3 regions of the Shewanella zhuhaiensis genome follow, and region 3 is predicted to be linked to each of the others. Evidence: predicted binding sites of a transcription regulator. Region 3 holds the regulator's gene; each other region holds the start of a gene.
The links. The regulator MetJ, encoded in region 3, represses methionine synthesis genes. The targets are predictions, from matches to a motif close to TAGACGTCTAGACGTCTA.
Positions count from the first base shown of each region.

Region 1 (5,277 bases), on a different contig from region 3:
TGCGCTACTGATAAACGCCTGAAAACAAAAAGCCGGACTTGTGTCCGGCTTTTTTTTCGGCGATAACAGGTGTACTGAAAGGGAGACAGCTGTGCGACTGAGATATTGTTTGGCCATCATATTGATGCTGAGCGCCTGTGGCGGTCCGCGTTTGCCTTATTTGGGCGAGAATGCCCGGCTGCTGGCTTTTGGCGACAGTCTCACCGTGGGTGTTGGTGCCCCGGATGACGGCGATTATCCGGCGCACTTGGCCCGTCTGTGTGACTGTGAAGTCATCAATGGCGGGATCTCCGGTGAAACCACCGCCGAAGGGCTTACCCGTTTTGCCGAGGTGCTGGAAGAATCCCATCCCGATATGGTGATCTTACTCGAAGGTGGCAATGATATTCTCAGAAACCTCGACAAGGTCGACCTAAAAGCCAATTTGGCGGCTATGATTAGGGAAGCTCAGGGCAGGCAAATTCCGGTGCTGTTGGTGGCCGTACCCGACAGGCAATTGTTTTTATCGCCACCGGACCTTTATGCTGAACTTGCCGATGAGTATTCATTGCCGCTGCTGGAAGACACCCTGTCCAAGCTCCTGACTGACAGCGCCATGAAATCGGACACTGTTCATTTAAATGACGCTGGTTACCGGGTTTTGGCCGACGATATTTACCGTTTGGCGAGCCAAAGTGGTGCCTTTTGATGACATGTGGCTAAAAAAGTGCAAACCCCGGGAAATCAACTTGACCGAGAACAGGATTTTATGGGTAAATTCCCCGATAATAATAACCAGGGCGGGTGTTGGTCAGGTCTTATTTCGTTGCCCGGACAAGAATAGGTTAGTTTCATGACTGAGCTTGAGCATCAGGTTTTTTCTCAAATCAGGGCGATCATTGCCAATGAAGAACAGGTCATTGGTCGTCGCGGGATCCTTATCCCGCTGAAAAAGGCCATCATCGCAGACGGTGATGTGCGTAATGTGGTGGACATAGTGTCCAGCGATCCCGCGTTGGCGGCGCATTTGTTGTGGCGCTCTACCACTGCTCACGCTGGTGGTGTAGCCAATAACAGCAAAAACCGCAGCCTTAAGGATGCGCTTATTCGCCTGGGTCAGGTCAACATTTACCGCTATGCCTTCAGTTTTTACCTCAAAGAGCGCCTCGATGAGCTGCCCCAGCCGTACAAAAAGTTGGTGCAGGGCTACTGGCGCCTGACCGAGAGCATTGCTGCTTCTGCGGTCGACAGCTTAAAAGATGTCGGCAGCCATATAGACCCGGATGAAGTGCAAACTCTGGCGCTGTTCAGCGTGTTCGGCCAAATCATTGCGCTGACCGCCTTTGCTTATCTCAATGCTGAGTCGGAAGAGTCGTTCCCGCTCAGTATCATCAAGCAAATCATAGATACCCAACAGCAGACGCTGACGCTGGAAGCCTTTGATTCACTGGGGCTGGATGAGGAGCTTAAAGAAGAGTTTATGATTGCTCACAACCTGCGTCAGACCCGAAACCCCAACTCAGCCGGTCTGGTGCTGCGACGGGTGTTGTCGATGCGTGGGTTGCTGCTGAATCCACTGTAAGAATGCTAAAAAAACGCCTGCATTTGCAGGCTTTTTTTATGGGTACTTTTCTATAAATCGGCTGTTATCGCGGCTGGCGGGCAATGCCTTCTGCGGCAACCAGTTCCAGATAACGTTGCAGCTGACTTGAGTTGGCACTGCCACGACGGTAGGCGCCAAACAGGGGGCGTTTTAAGCCCTCAGCGCCGAGGCGCACGCTGGTCAGGCTGAGTCCCTGGGCTTCGCTGATTGACCAGCTTGGCAGGGCGGCAATACCATCCTGGCAGGCGATGCGTTGCAGCAGTACCGAGGTGAGGTCGCAGGTTTTCTGCACCCCCGGGGTAACGCCAGCAGGCTCCAGAAACAGCCTGAACAAGTCCAGGCGCTCCAGTGGTACTGGATAGCTGATAATCGGCAGTCCTTCCAGATCCCGTGGCAGCACCTGTGGCTTGTTGGCCAACGGATGTTCGTTGGCAACAGCCAGACGCACTTCAAAATCAAACAGATGCTGATAAGCCAGTTGGTGGCCGGGCACAGGATCGGACGTCAGCACTATGTCCAGCTCGCCAGATTCCAGCGCGTTGAGGGAGTCGAACAGGTGACGACTGGAGAGATCCAGATCTGAGTCAGGAAACTCTGCCCGGAAGGCTTCCATCACAGGCATCAACCAGCGAAAACAGCTGTGGCATTCAATCCCAACCCGAATAAGGTTGGCATCACTCTCCAGCCCCTTTTTCAGTACAGACTCGGTTTCCATCACCCGCGGCAGAATTTCTTCGGCCAGATTCAGCAATCTGGCACCTTCCTGGGTAAAGGACAGGGGTTTACTTTTTCTCACAAACACAGGCGAGTTGATGCGGGTTTCCAGCTCTTTAATCTGATGAGACAAGGCAGACTGGGTGACAAAGCGTTTTTTGGCCGCGGCCGCGAGGCTGCCACTCTCTTTCAGTGCCATCAGGGTGCGAAGGTGTCTTAGCTCTATCATCTCTACTCCACATGAAGTTTGTTCATGTTGCCCGTGAATGCAATTCGTTTGCTTGCCAGAAGACTACCACAATAAACTTCTAGACGTCCAGACGCCTATTAAAATTTGTTTAACAGGGGTCTCTCTTTGAATTGTGTTCATATTAAACCAATAAGGTATACAATATGCAATTAAATAGTCTTGGTTTCCCACGGATAGGACGTCGCCGTGAGCTGAAGTTCGCCCTCGAGCAATACTGGCGTGGAGAGTTGTCCCAGAGCGAGCTACTGGCACAGGCCAAGGCTCTGCGGCAGACCCACTGGCAGTGGCAGGCTGATGCTGGGGTAGAACGTTTGCCGGTGGGGGATTTTGCCTATTACGATCAGGTGCTGACCCTGGCGGCGACCTTAAATGCTATTCCTTTGCGCCACCGCGATGGCGATAAGGTGGATCTGGATACCCTGTTCAGGGTTGCCCGTGGCCGTGCGCCAAGCGGCAAAGCCGCAGCAGCGGCGGAAATGACCAAGTATTTCAATACCAATTACCACTACATAGTGCCCGAGCTTCACGCCGACCAAACTTTTTCCATCGCCTGGACTCAGTTGTTTGATGAAGTTGAGGAGGTCAAGGCGCTGGGCTACGACCCCAAGCCCTGCATTCTGGGCCCCGTATCTTTCCTGTATTTGTCGAAAGCCTACGGCAGTGAGTTTGATAAATTAAGCCTGTTGCCTCAGCTGCTGGCTACCTATGCTGAGCTGCTGGCGCGCTTTGCCGCTCAGGGCGTGAGCTGGGTACAAATTGAAGAGCCTGTGCTGGCGCTGGATCTGGATGAAAGCTGGCAGGCAGCCTTTGCCACGGCGTACCAGGCTTTTACCTGTGTGTCGGTTAAACTGCTTTTGACCAGCTACTACGGCTCAGTGGCCCATCATGCTGACATCATAGGTGCGCTGCCGGTGGCGGGGCTGCACCTGGATCTGGTGTCTGCGCCGGAGCAGCTTGAGGTCTTTTTGCCCAAGCTTGGACAGCAGCAGGTGCTGAGTTTGGGGCTTATCAATGGCCGCAACGTGTGGGCCGCCGATCTTGATGTGATTGCCGAGCGTATTGCCCCGCTTGCAAGAGATCTTGGCGATCGCCTGTGGTTGGCAACTTCCTGCTCGCTGCTGCACACGCCGGTTGATCTCGATGTGGAAACCACCCTTAAGCCTGAACTTAAGCGTCAGCTCGCCTTTGCCAGGCAAAAGCTGTTGGAGCTGAGAAGTCTCGATACCCTGCTGACCGTCCCCAGTGGCCCTGAAGCTGCGGCGATTGCCGCCGAATGTGCGGCGCGCCGCGCCGAGCGCGCCCAGGCCGCCGATGCCGCGGTGGCCGCCAGGCTGGATGCACTCACCAGCGCCGATTTTGAGCGTCAAAGTGCGTTTGCTGCCCGTCAGCAACAGCAGCAACAGCGGCTTAAGCTGCCACTTTTGCCAACCACTACCATTGGTTCTTTCCCGCAGACCCCGGCCATTCGAGCCCTGAGAAGCCGTTTGCGCAAAGGTGAAATCAGCGTCCTTGAGTACGATAACCAGCTTAAGCAGGTGTGCCGCGATACCATCGACCGCCAGCTGAAACTCGGCATAGATGTGTTGGTGCACGGCGAAGCTGAGCGTAACGACATGGTGGAGTACTTTGGTGAGCAGCTCGAGGGTGTTGGCTTTACCAAAAACGGCTGGGTGCAGAGTTACGGCAGCCGCTGCGTAAAACCGCCATTGATATACGGCGATGTATCTCGCCCTAGGCCGATGACTCTCGACTGGGCCGAGTACGCCCAGAGTCTGACCGACAAGCCGGTGAAAGGCATGCTGACCGGGCCTGTAACCATTCTGCATTGGTCGTTTGCCAGGGAAGATATCAGCCGCGAGACTATCTGTAAGCAAATTGCACTGGCGATTCGCGATGAAGTGGCGGATCTGGAGCGCTCAGGCATTGCCATTATCCAGATTGACGAGCCAGCGTTCCGCGAAGGGTTGCCCTTGCGCCGCGTTGACTGGCAGACGTATCTCGACTGGGCAGTGGACTCCTTTAAGCTGAGCGCTGCCTGCGTGCGGGATAATACCCAAATCCACACTCACATGTGCTACAGCGAGTTTAACGACACCATAGCTGCCATTGCCGCCATGGATGCCGATGTGATCACCATCGAAACCAGCCGCTCGGCCATGGAACTGCTGCGCGCCTTCGAAGACTTTGAATACCCGGCCGAAATTGGCCCGGGTGTGTACGATATTCACTCGCCCAATACACCGGATGTGGAGGCCATGGTGGCGCTGATGGAACGGGCGGCCAAGCGCATTCCGCTCCGGCAGCTTTGGGTCAACCCGGACTGTGGCCTTAAAACCCGTACCTGGGATGAGGTGGAGCCGGCGCTGCGTAATATGGTCGATGCCACCCGCGAGCTGCGTCGCCGCCTGGGCTGAGGCTTGGCTCTGAAATCAGGGACTATACTGAGGGAACAATACCGAAGATGCAGCCCAAGGCTGGATCTTCGCCATCAGGAGGCTTGCCATGAATCATGTCTACAAGATAGTTGAAGTCACAGGTTCCTCTACCCTCAGCAGCGACGATGCCATACGTAATGCAGTGGCTGCGGCGGCGCAGTCACTGCATCATCTGCGTTGGTTCGAAGTGATAGAAACCCGAGGTCACCTTGAAGCGGGTGTGATAGCCCATTGGCAGGTAACGGTGAAAATCGGTTTTACCCTGGATACGCCTTAGGCGTCTCTGGGCATGCCTT
Region 1 covers NZ_JAKUDL010000003.1:471,994-477,270, forward strand. Annotated here, with positions in the region: gene MJ923_RS11720 (TonB-dependent receptor) at 1-11, shown strand, start outside; gene MJ923_RS11725 (GDSL-type esterase/lipase family protein) at 92-688, shown strand; gene MJ923_RS11730 (HDOD domain-containing protein) at 833-1,561, shown strand; gene MJ923_RS11735 (LysR family transcriptional regulator) at 1,626-2,525, opposite strand; gene metE (5-methyltetrahydropteroyltriglutamate--homocysteine S-methyltransferase) at 2,690-4,960, shown strand; gene MJ923_RS11745 (dodecin) at 5,049-5,258, shown strand; gene queG (tRNA epoxyqueuosine(34) reductase QueG) at 5,255-5,277, opposite strand, start outside.
Region 1: a site for MetJ is predicted at 2,598-2,615, ahead of metE (5-methyltetrahydropteroyltriglutamate--homocysteine S-methyltransferase). Genes of this name have one in related genera too.

Region 2 (5,277 bases), on a different contig from region 3:
CGGAACTTGGCGCTCTCGTTCACAATCTGGTCGAACGCCGGGAAGATGTAATCAGCGAACTGGATTTCCGCCACAGCGGTGGTGCCATTCGAGGCCAGACCATTGGCAAAACCGGCTATCCCCTGCTCGGTCAGCGGGGTGTTAAAGCAGCGGTCCTTACCGAAGCTGTCCTGCAGGCCGGAGGTGGCGCGAAACACACCGCCAAAGTGGCCCACGTCTTCACCGAACACCAACATGCTTGGGTCTTTTTCCATCGCAATGCGCAGGGCACTGTTGATGGCTTGCAACATATTCATTTCAGCCACGGCTTAGAGCCTCCCTGCAGTTTTTGGATAAGCTTGCGGATACTTTTTCACGTGCGCCTTCAGCGTCTCCAGCTGCTTTTTCAGCTGCGGCGTTGGCTCATCGTAGACATCCTCAATAATCTCATCGATGCGGGGGGCCGGAATTTTCTCTGCCACTTTTACTGAGGCCAGTACTTCTTCGCGGTATTTCTCGTACATGGCTTCATCATCGGCCTCGGCGAGCCAGCCTTTATTGATAAGCCACAGCTTGAATCGCTTAACCGGGTCGTGCTCACGCCATTTGGCTTCTTCTTCCTTGGAGCGGTAACCGGAAGGGTCGTCCGATGAAGAATGGGCACCGAGTCGATAGGTCATGGCTTCAATCAGCACAGGTGCGTTGTGCTCAAGGGCATAGGCACGGGCCTGCTGGGTGGCGGCAAGCACCGCCAGCATATCGTTGCCGTCAACGCGGATGGTATGCATGCCGTAGCCCACACCGCGGCTGGCAATGCCGTTACCGGCAAACTGCTCTTCGGTGGGGGTGGAAATGGCGTAGCCGTTGTTACGGCAGAAGAAAATTACCGGCGCTTTCAGCACCGCAGCCATGTTCAGACCGGCGTGGAAGTCGCCTTCAGAAGCTGCGCCTTCACCAAAGTAACAAATGGCGACATTGCGCTCGCCTTTCATTTTCAGGCTGTAACCCACGCCGGTGGCCTGCGGGATTTGAGTGCCCAGTGGCGAGGAAATGGTTTGATAATGCAGCGCTGCCGTACCGTAATGGATCGGCATCTGGCGGCCTTTACCGAGATCTTTTTCGTTACTGAACATCTGGTTCATAAACTGTTCGGTGGTAAAACCGCGATAGCGCAGGGCGGCGTGCTCGCGGTATTGTGCCAGGATAACGTCTTTGTCATCCAGGGCAGCTGCGCTGCCGAGAATAGCGGCTTCTTCACCGGTACAGGTCATGTAAAAACTGATACGACCCTGGCGCTGTGCACCCAACATGCGCTCATCCAGCACCCGGGTGAACACACAGGCGTCATAGATGCGCTTGGCAAGGGCTTCGTCGATTTGCGGGAGAACGGCTTCCTCGTAAGGCGTACCGTCGGCCTGAAGGATCTTGAGAATGGGGATGTGCAGCGACTCCCTGTCGAGGAAGGAGACCTTATGCACAGTCTCTTGGTTTGTTGTTGCGTTGCTCATATTCTGCTCTTGTTATCATTGTGGCCGGGCACAACCAGGCCTGTATGTAAAACGCGGGATGAACATTACGTTAACGTAAACTACCTGACAATCATTACACTATGACGGGGGACAAGTTTCCCCCGAATGCATGTATTAATTGCTTTACAGCCTTATTCCACGTGTGGATTTACCGCGGGTACCAGCATGATCACAGTGCGCTGGCCAATAGGCACCTTGGCATTGGGGAAGACCACAGCTTCGGTTTCCTGCTCAATCAGTATGTCCTTACCGGCCTGACGGGCAATCACATGGCCACGGGGGAAGGCGGTAAAGTTCTCTACATCGGTGCTGAAGGTAAATTCAAAGTCGTCGGCTTCCTTATTAATGACCCTGCAAACCTGGTAGAGGTTCACCTGAGTGGCATCAAAGGCTGGCAATTCCAGCGGCTCAGTACAGATAAGGCGCTTGAACATTTCGCGGGTGCTGTCGAACTTGCTCATGTCGTTCTGCCCCATGGGATACACCTTGCCAAGCTCTATGGTAAAGGCGTCGGCGCGGAACAGTTCGGAGGAGAAATAACTGAAAGTTGTGGTCGGTTCGTGGTGGAACAGCACGGTATCTACGCCGCTCGCCGCCAGGAACATAATTTGCTCGCCACTGAAAGCGCGGCCGGGTCGATAGGGGTAAATAGCAAACTTTTCATGCTTTGAGCCGCGGATGGCAGTGTGCAAGTCGTAATGAATTCGCTGCCTGCCTGCGCCGATTGCCGCGCCTTCGCTGAAGAAACGGGTGACATAGGCCTCAAGCTTTTTGGCTCTTACCCGCTCAGGGTTTGACAGCCCGGGGCCACGGCTGTGCTCACCGCTGAAAAGGCGGTTCATGTTTTCATCTACGATGCGGGTGCCATTGTTGATGGCGGCCGGGTTACCAATCAGGAACAGAACCCGCTCTTTTACCTGCAAACGCCCTTCCAGCAGATCCTGAATAAGGCCATTACAAAGCTCAATTGGCGCAGTTTCGTTGCCGTGCACTCCGCTTGAGAGCACCACATCTTTTTGGCTGTTGCCACCTGCTGGTTCAAACAGCAGTACGCCTGTATCCCAAAGGCTTACTTTGGTGTGGCCATGCAGAAGTTGGGGGGCTATGGGGTCCAGGTGTTCAGGATTTGACAGGGTGAGATGCAAAAAGTCTTTGCAGCCTTGCAGTAGGTTAAGCACTTGGGGTCTCCTTTCTCTGAGGAAGGGGCGAAGACAGCTTCACGCCTTCCCTAAGGCTTTGCTTGCTGATAACTGCCTGTTGGCCGGACAGTACAGCCGAGCGGCAGACAACTGTTATGCAGTCAAACCGGCAGCAATCCGTGAGGCCATGCAGTTTTTTGTGCCAATACTATCACAGCTATTTAAGCCTGATCTCAATCATTTAGCCATTGCCACGCCGGAGTTGATAACAAAGCCGCCTCGCCCTATTGCATTTACGACAAAGTTTCATCACAATTTAGCCGTCCAGACATCCATAGAGGTTTCCATGTCACAATCCAGTTCATCATTTGCCACATTCGGCGCCGGCTGTTTTTGGGGTGTAGAGTATTTTTTCCGGCAGATCCCGGGCGTGATCAGCGCCACCTGCGGTTACATGGGCGGTAACGACAAATATTCCCGCTATGAAGATGTAAAAAAAGGCATCACCGGCCACGCCGAAGTGGTGCAGGTTGAATTCGATCCAAGTCAGGTGAGCTTTGACGATTTGCTGCAGGTGTTTTGGAAAAACCATAACCCAACCAGCCTCAACCAACAGGGTGGCGACATAGGCACCCAGTATCGCAGCACTATCTTTTTCCACGACAAGCTGCAAAAAGAGCAGGCAGAAGCGTCCAAACTTGCCCTCGCCCGCTCTGGTCGCTGGGGTAGCCGCCACATAGTGACCGAAATCGTACCGCTGCAAACCTTCCACGTGGCCGAAGAGTACCATCAGAATTATCTCGATAAGAACAACCTGCCCAGTTGCCATATTGAATACTGAGCCTATGTGGCTCCAAATGTACATCCAGAGATAAAAAAACGCGCCATGGGGCGCGTTTTTTATTGTGAAGTAAAGCGTTTAGATTTTAATGGCCTTGAGCGCCGCACCGAGAATAGCCTGTGCATCGGCAATCAGCTCAGCGAGATGGGCCTCGCTGACAAAGCTTTCAGCGTACAGCTTAAACAGCGGCTCAGTGCCCGATGGTCTGGCGGCAAACCAGCCTTTGTCGGTGCACACCTTGATACCGCCAATGGCAGCATCGTTGCCCGGCGCCCTGGTCAGCACCGCGGCTATCTTGTCACCGGCAACAGCGTCTGCCCCGAGGGTTTCAGCATTCAGCGCAGCAAACTTGGCCTTCATCTTGGGGTTTAGCGGGCTATCGATACGTTTGTAGAAGCAGCGGCCATGCTCGGCAACCAGCTCTTCATACCGCTGGGCTGGGGTTTTCCCTGTCACAGCAAGAATTTCAGCCGCAAGCAGTGCCAGAATGAAGCCGTCTTTATCGGTACACCAGGTAGTGCCATCCATTTTAAGGAAGGCTGCACCGGCGCTCTCTTCTCCGCCAAAGCAGACACTGCCATCGGCCAGACCATCGACAAACCACTTAAAGCCCACCGGCACTTCCATCAAAGGCACCTGATGGGCGGCGCAAACCTTGTCGATAAGTGAACTCGACACCAGGGTCTTACCCACAGCTAAGGTTTTGGCCCACTGGGGTCTGTGGCCCAGCAGATAGTCGATGGCAACGGCCAGATAATGGTTCGGATCCATAAGACCAGTGCCCGGGCATACGATGCCGTGGCGATCGTAGTCAGGATCGTTGCCAACACAGATATCAAACTTGTCTTTATGTACCAGCAGGCCGGCCATGGCATGGGGCGATGAGCAATCCATGCGGATTTTGCCGTCTTTATCCAGGGTCATAAACCCGAAAGTCGGGTCCACGCTGTGATTAACCAGAGTGATATCAAGCCCATATTGTTTGGCGATCGGCTGCCAGTAATGAATACCGCTGCCACCCAGAGGGTCAACCCCAATACGCACGCCAGCTTTGGCGATGGCGGCCAAATCCACCACTTGCGCAAGGTCGTTCACGTAGGGCGCTATCAAATCTTTATGCTTTAAAAACGGCAGCGTTTGCGCAATGCCGTAGTTAACCCGCTTCACACCATCGAGGGCATGCAGCAGATAGTGATTGGCACGTTTTTCAATCCAGCCGGTGATCTCGCCTTCAGCCGGGCCGCCATGGGGCGGATTGTACTTGATGCCCCCGTCCTGGGGCGGATTGTGGGATGGCGTGATGATAATGCCATCGCAAAGTGCAGCGGCATTGCTCTGGCCACAATTGGCGGCAACAATGGCCTGGCTGACCACAGGCGTTGGGGTAAAGCTGTCATTGAGCTGGGCAATCACGCACACATGGTTGGCAACCAGCACTTCAATGACCGACAGGTAAGCAGCCTGCGACAACGCATGGGTATCCATTCCCAAATACAGGGCGCCACCGATCCCGGCCTGAGTACGCCAATCCACCACAGCCTGTGCAATGGCCAGAATGTGCTGCTCGTTAAAACCTTTATGGAACGCGCAGCCACGGTGGCCGGAGGTGCCGAAGCTGACTTTCTGGGCCGGATCGTTTACATCCGGTACCAGGCGGTAATAGTGGCTCATCAGTTTGGGGATATTAACCAGATCCCCTTGCTGGGCGGGCTTGCCCGCGCGGTCATGGATTGCCAAGACGTGTAATCCTTTATTCAGTCATCCAAAACGTGTGGCTCAATCAGGCCAG
Region 2 covers NZ_JAKUDL010000002.1:831,161-836,437, forward strand. Annotated here, with positions in the region: gene MJ923_RS09335 (alpha-ketoacid dehydrogenase subunit beta) at 1-305, opposite strand, end outside; gene MJ923_RS09340 (thiamine pyrophosphate-dependent dehydrogenase E1 component subunit alpha) at 309-1,487, opposite strand; gene astE (succinylglutamate desuccinylase) at 1,640-2,686, opposite strand; gene msrA (peptide-methionine (S)-S-oxide reductase MsrA) at 2,994-3,488, shown strand; gene pgm (phosphoglucomutase (alpha-D-glucose-1,6-bisphosphate-dependent)) at 3,567-5,225, opposite strand; gene seqA (replication initiation negative regulator SeqA) at 5,269-5,277, opposite strand, start outside.
Region 2: a site for MetJ is predicted at 2,965-2,982, ahead of msrA (peptide-methionine (S)-S-oxide reductase MsrA). Genes of this name have one in related genera too.

Region 3 (5,277 bases):
CCCAAGCTGCAGCGGCTCGACAGCTTCAACTACGCCGTCAGTGCCAACAACTTTGATGCAGGCGACTTCGACAGCGACGATTACCGTAACGATGACACTGGATTCAATCTGGATGCCGGTCTTGCCATTATGCCGATGCGCGGCCTGACCCTGGGCTTGGTGGGGCGTAATTTAATTGAGCGCGAGCTGGAAACCGTGGAGTCAGAAGGGGTGCAGCTTAAATACCGCGCCGGCCCCATGGTGACACTGGGCGCCGCATACACCAGCGCCAGTTGGCAGCTGAGCACCGATTTGGATTTGACCGACAACGAAAAGTTTGTCGGCCTTGAAGGCACCAAATACTGGCGTTTTGGCGGAGAATGGCAAGCGCTCGACTGGCTGTCGCTGAGGCTTGGTTATCGCCAGGATCTGAATGATATGACCGCCGATATCTACTCGGTGGGCACAGGTTTTCAGATTGGCGAAGGCTTCAAGCTCGACCTCACCGGGATGTGGGGTGACAATGACACCGTCGGCGCCGTATTGCAGAGCTCATATCACTTTTAAAAGCCCGCCCTTGAGTGAAGGCGCCTAAGTTCAGAGCTCGGCGAGGGACTTCAGTGTCAGCAGCAGGGCGCTGAGACTACATAAAACCAGGGTTGCGACTCTGGTTTTTTGTTTATCGACTCTGCCAAGCAGTTTGCCAGCAACCCAATAACCGGCAACGACTGCGGGCAACAGGGTGACTGACCACCAAAGCTGAGCCTCGGTTACCAGCCCGGCAAAGGCCAGAATACTCAAGGCAATCAGCGAGCTGAAAATGAAAAAGGCGGACAGGGCCGCACGGAACTTGCCGGGGTCTTTGCCTGCCAGCAGTATCGCCATCGGTGGCCCGCCAATGGCGGCGATGGTACCAAACACGCCGGAGACGGTGCCGGCAATAAACAGGGTCACGCGGTTAATGGGCGCGCTCAGGCGCAGCAGGCTCAGGGCTACCGCCAAAAATACGATAGTGGCGATGGCGAGGCCAAGTACCGGCGTGGGCGCGGCAAGCAGCAATGCTGCGCCTAAAAGTCCGCCGGGGATCCGCCCCAGCAGCGCATATTGCAGCCCGGAAAACTCAAGGGCGCTGCGCTCTCTCAGTAAGGTGAGCAGGGCAATGGAAAAGCCCATCAGAATAACAGGCACAGGCACCAGTTCGGGCTCGACCAGATACAGCAGCGGGCTTGCCACCACGGCGAGACCAAAACCAATCAGGCTTTGGATTAGCGCACCACTGAAAATAATTAACAGCGCCAGCACCAGAGTGAGAGGATCGGACAACATTTACCAGCTCCTGAAACGACACAAGGACCCGGAGGGGTCCTTGTGCTAGTGTGGAAGGGAGGCTTACTCCATGTCTTCCCATTCGATGCCCATCTCATCCATCAGCTTTTTGGCCTCGGAAGGAATAGAATCGGGCTTATCCTTGGACAGATCATCGTCGTTTGGCAGTGGCTGGCCGGTATAGGCGTGGAGGAAAGCCTCACACAGGAGCTCACTGTTGGTGGCATGACGAAGGTTGTTAACCTGGCGGCGGGTGCGCTCGTCTGTCAGGATTTTCAACACTTTCAAAGGAATGGAAACGGTGATCTTTTTCACCTGCTCATTCTTTTTGCCGTGCTCAGCGTAAGGGCTGATGTATTCGCCATTCCATTCAGTCATTGACTCACCTGTTAAATCCAAATTTCGCAGCAGATTTTAAACCCTTACGAAATACAGTCAAATTATTGCTGCGAAAACGCGCCAAACATCAGTAGATTTCCTGATATTTGGACGTCTAAACGTCTCGATGCCTATTGACGATTGGCGTCCGCTTGAGTTAATTTAGACGTCCAGACATCTTTATTTCCGTCGTAGACTATCCGGAGGAACACAGAATGACACAGCGCAAAGCAGCCACCATCGCGGTGCGTCAGGGCATCGAGAGCGACACCCAGCATGGCGCCGTGGTTCCTCCCATTTATCTGTCGACCAATTATTCCTTCGATGGCCACAAGAATCCGCGCAAATTCGACTACAGCCGCTCGGGTAATCCGACCCGTTGTATTCTGGGCGAAGCCCTGGCTGAGCTTGAACAAGGCGCGACCGGGGTTGTGACCTGTACCGGCATGGCCGCTATTACCCTGGTGACCAGCCTTCTGGGGCCGGATGACCTCTTGGTTGTGCCCCACGATTGTTACGGTGGCAGCTATCGTCTGTTCACCAATCTCGCCAACAAAGGCGCATTCAAGCTGGCTGTTGTGGATCAGACCGATGGCGCTGCACTGGCGGCTGCCATTGCCCAAAAGCCTCGGATGGTATGGCTCGAAACCCCATCCAACCCGCTGCTGCGGGTCGTGGATATCCAGGCCATCAGCAATGCCAGCCACGAGGTGGGCGCCCTGGTGGTGGTGGACAACACCTTCCTGTCGCCCATTTTGCAGCAACCGCTGCTGCTCGGTGCTGACATAGTTATTCACTCCACTACCAAGTACATCAATGGTCACAGCGATGTGGTTGGCGGCGCTGTGATTGCCAAGGATGCCGAGCTGGGCGAGACCCTGCACTGGTGGTCCAACACCCTGGGGCTGACCGGCAGCGCCTTCGACAGCTACCTGACCCTGCGCGGCATTCGCACCCTGGGTGTGCGGGTGCGTGAGCATCAGTCCAATGCCCAGCGCATTGTTGAAGTGCTGAATAACAGCCCCCAGGTGAGCAAGGTCTACTACCCTGGGCTTGCCGATCACCCTGGCCATGAAATTGCCGCAAGACAGCAAAAAGGCTTTGGCGCTATGCTGAGTTTTGAACTGGTTGGCGGCGAGAAAGAAGTGGTGGCATTCCTTGAATCGCTGCAACACTTCAGCGTGGCAGAAAGCTTAGGCGGAGTGGAGTCCCTGATTGCTGTACCCGCCACCATGACCCACAGAGCCATGGTGCCAGAGGCCCGTGCCGAGGCCGGAATTAAAGACACCCTACTGCGCCTGTCGGTGGGGATTGAAGATGCAGAAGATTTAGTGGCCGACATCAAGGCCGCCCTGGCTGCCGTAGCAGCCTGTTAAATAGGAGTCAGTGATGGCGCGTTGTCATTTGCATAAGTTTGGTGGCTCCAGTCTGGCCGATGCTGACTGTTACCGCCGCGTGGCCCATATCCTGCTGACCCAGGGGCACAGCGACGATCTGGTGGTGGTATCTGCCGCCGGTAAAACCACCAACTTTTTGTATAAGCTGCTTTCGCTGCGCGATGCCAAAGAGCTGTGGCAGGAAGAATTGCAGGTGCTGATAAGCTATCAGCAGGGGCTTATCGAGCAGCTGCTCAGCGCCGAGCAGGCCCGCCATCTGCGTGAGCGCCTGTCTACCGATAAGGCACAGTTGGTCAGCCTCTTGTCGCTGGAAACCCTCAACGATTATCAAACCAGCCATGTGGTGAGTTTTGGCGAGCGTTGGTCAGCCAGGCTGATGGCAGCGCTGTTGCGTGAGTCCGGCGTGGCAGCAAGCCATGTGGATGCCTGCAGCATTCTGGTAGCCGATGAAGGTGCTGTGCCCAATATCCGCGAGCAGGAATCCCGCGAAAAAGTGGCAGCTATGCTCGCCGAACATGAAAAAGAACGCATTGTTATCACAGGCTTTATTTGTGCAAATCCTGCCGGTGAAACCCTGCTGCTTGGGCGCAACGGTTCAGACTTTTCTGCAACCCTGATTGCCAGCCTCGCCGATATCGACCGGGTGACTATCTGGACCGATGTGGAAGGGGTGTTTAATGCCGACCCGAACAAAATTAATGATGCCAAGCTGCTCAAGAGCATGTCGCTGGCGGAGGCCGACCGCTTGGCGCGATTGGGCTCGCCTGTGCTGCACAGCCGTACCTTGCAGCCACTGTTCAACACCCTGGTAAGCATGGCGGTGCGCTCAAGTTACGCGCCCCATACCGATTTTACTCTGGTGGCACCCACCAGTTCCCAGGCCAGTGCGCCTGTGGTGACCAATCTGAATGAAGTCGCCCTGTTCAGCCTGTCGCTGGATGGCGATGCCGAAGCCCTGGTGAGTGCTGCTCAGCAGGCTGGCTTGACGCCGCTTGCCCATTGGCAAAGCACCCGTGGCAAGCTGGAACTGGCTTACACGGTGGAAAATCAAAAGCAGGTCAGCAGTTTCCTTAAAGCCCAGTCCGATGATTTCGCCATTGCTGAAGTTGTGGTGAATACCGACAATGGGCTGGTGGCGCTGGTAAGTGCCGATGCCATTCTCTATCGCAGAAGCTTCGCCAGGCTGCTCAGCCGTGAGGCCAGGCCTTTGTATCAGGATGGTCTGAGTCTGGTGACTCTGGTGCCAAAGAGTCAGGTTAACCTGCTCACTCAAAAGGTGCATCGCCGCTGCGCCGGACCACGTAAGCGCATCGGTGTGGTGCTGCTGGGAGTGGGCAATATCGGCGAAGCCTGGGTGGACCTGTTCCGCCGCTCCCATGCCAGCCTGTGCCGCGAACTCGAGGCCAGAGTCGAACTGGTGGGCCTGGTGAGTTCCTCCCGCGCCTATATCAGCGATGCCGGCGTGCATCTGGATAACTGGAAGAGCGAGTTTGCCGACTACGCCACCGACTGGCAGTACGAGCAGTTGTTCGATGCCTTGTCGGCCCTGAATTGCGATGAGTTGGTGGCACTGGATATCAGCGCCAGCGCCAGTCTGACCCTGCAATACCCTGAATTTTTTGCCCGTGGCATTCATGTGGTCAGTGCCAACAAGCTGGCAGGCTCGGGTCCACTGCCTTTCTACCGCGACCTTAAGCTACAGCTGGGTAATCGCCGTCTGTACTGGCGTTACAATGCCAGCTGTGGCGCCGGTCTGCCGGTACAGCACGCGCTGAATGACCTGCACAACAGCGGCGACACTGTCGAAGCCGTGGGCGGTATTTTCTCCGGTACCCTGTGCTGGCTGTTTGAACATTATGATGGCAGTCGTCCGTTTTCTGAGCTGGTACTTGAGGCCCGTGGCCTTGGGATCACAGAGCCGGATCCGCGTGACGATCTTTCTGGCCGGGATATGCAGCGCAAGCTGTTGATTTTGGCTCGTGAAATCGGTCTCGATCTCGAGCTTGACGACATCAAGGTGAAGTCGCCTGTGCCGCAGGCGCTGGCGGAACTTCCGCTGGATGCCTTCCTTGCCCGAATCGACGAGCTGGACGCGCCCATGAGTGATGCGCTGCACGCTGCCGCTGCCGAAGGCAAGGTGCTCAGGTACATAGCCGCGCTGGATAAAGCCGGTGGCAAGCTGACCGCCGAAGTAGGG
Region 3 covers NZ_JAKUDL010000001.1:194,068-199,344, forward strand. Annotated here, with positions in the region: gene MJ923_RS00815 (conjugal transfer protein TraF) at 1-546, shown strand, start outside; gene MJ923_RS00820 (sulfite exporter TauE/SafE family protein) at 577-1,305, opposite strand; gene metJ (met regulon transcriptional regulator MetJ) at 1,369-1,683, opposite strand; gene metB (cystathionine gamma-synthase) at 1,899-3,059, shown strand; gene MJ923_RS00835 (bifunctional aspartate kinase/homoserine dehydrogenase II) at 3,073-5,277, shown strand, end outside.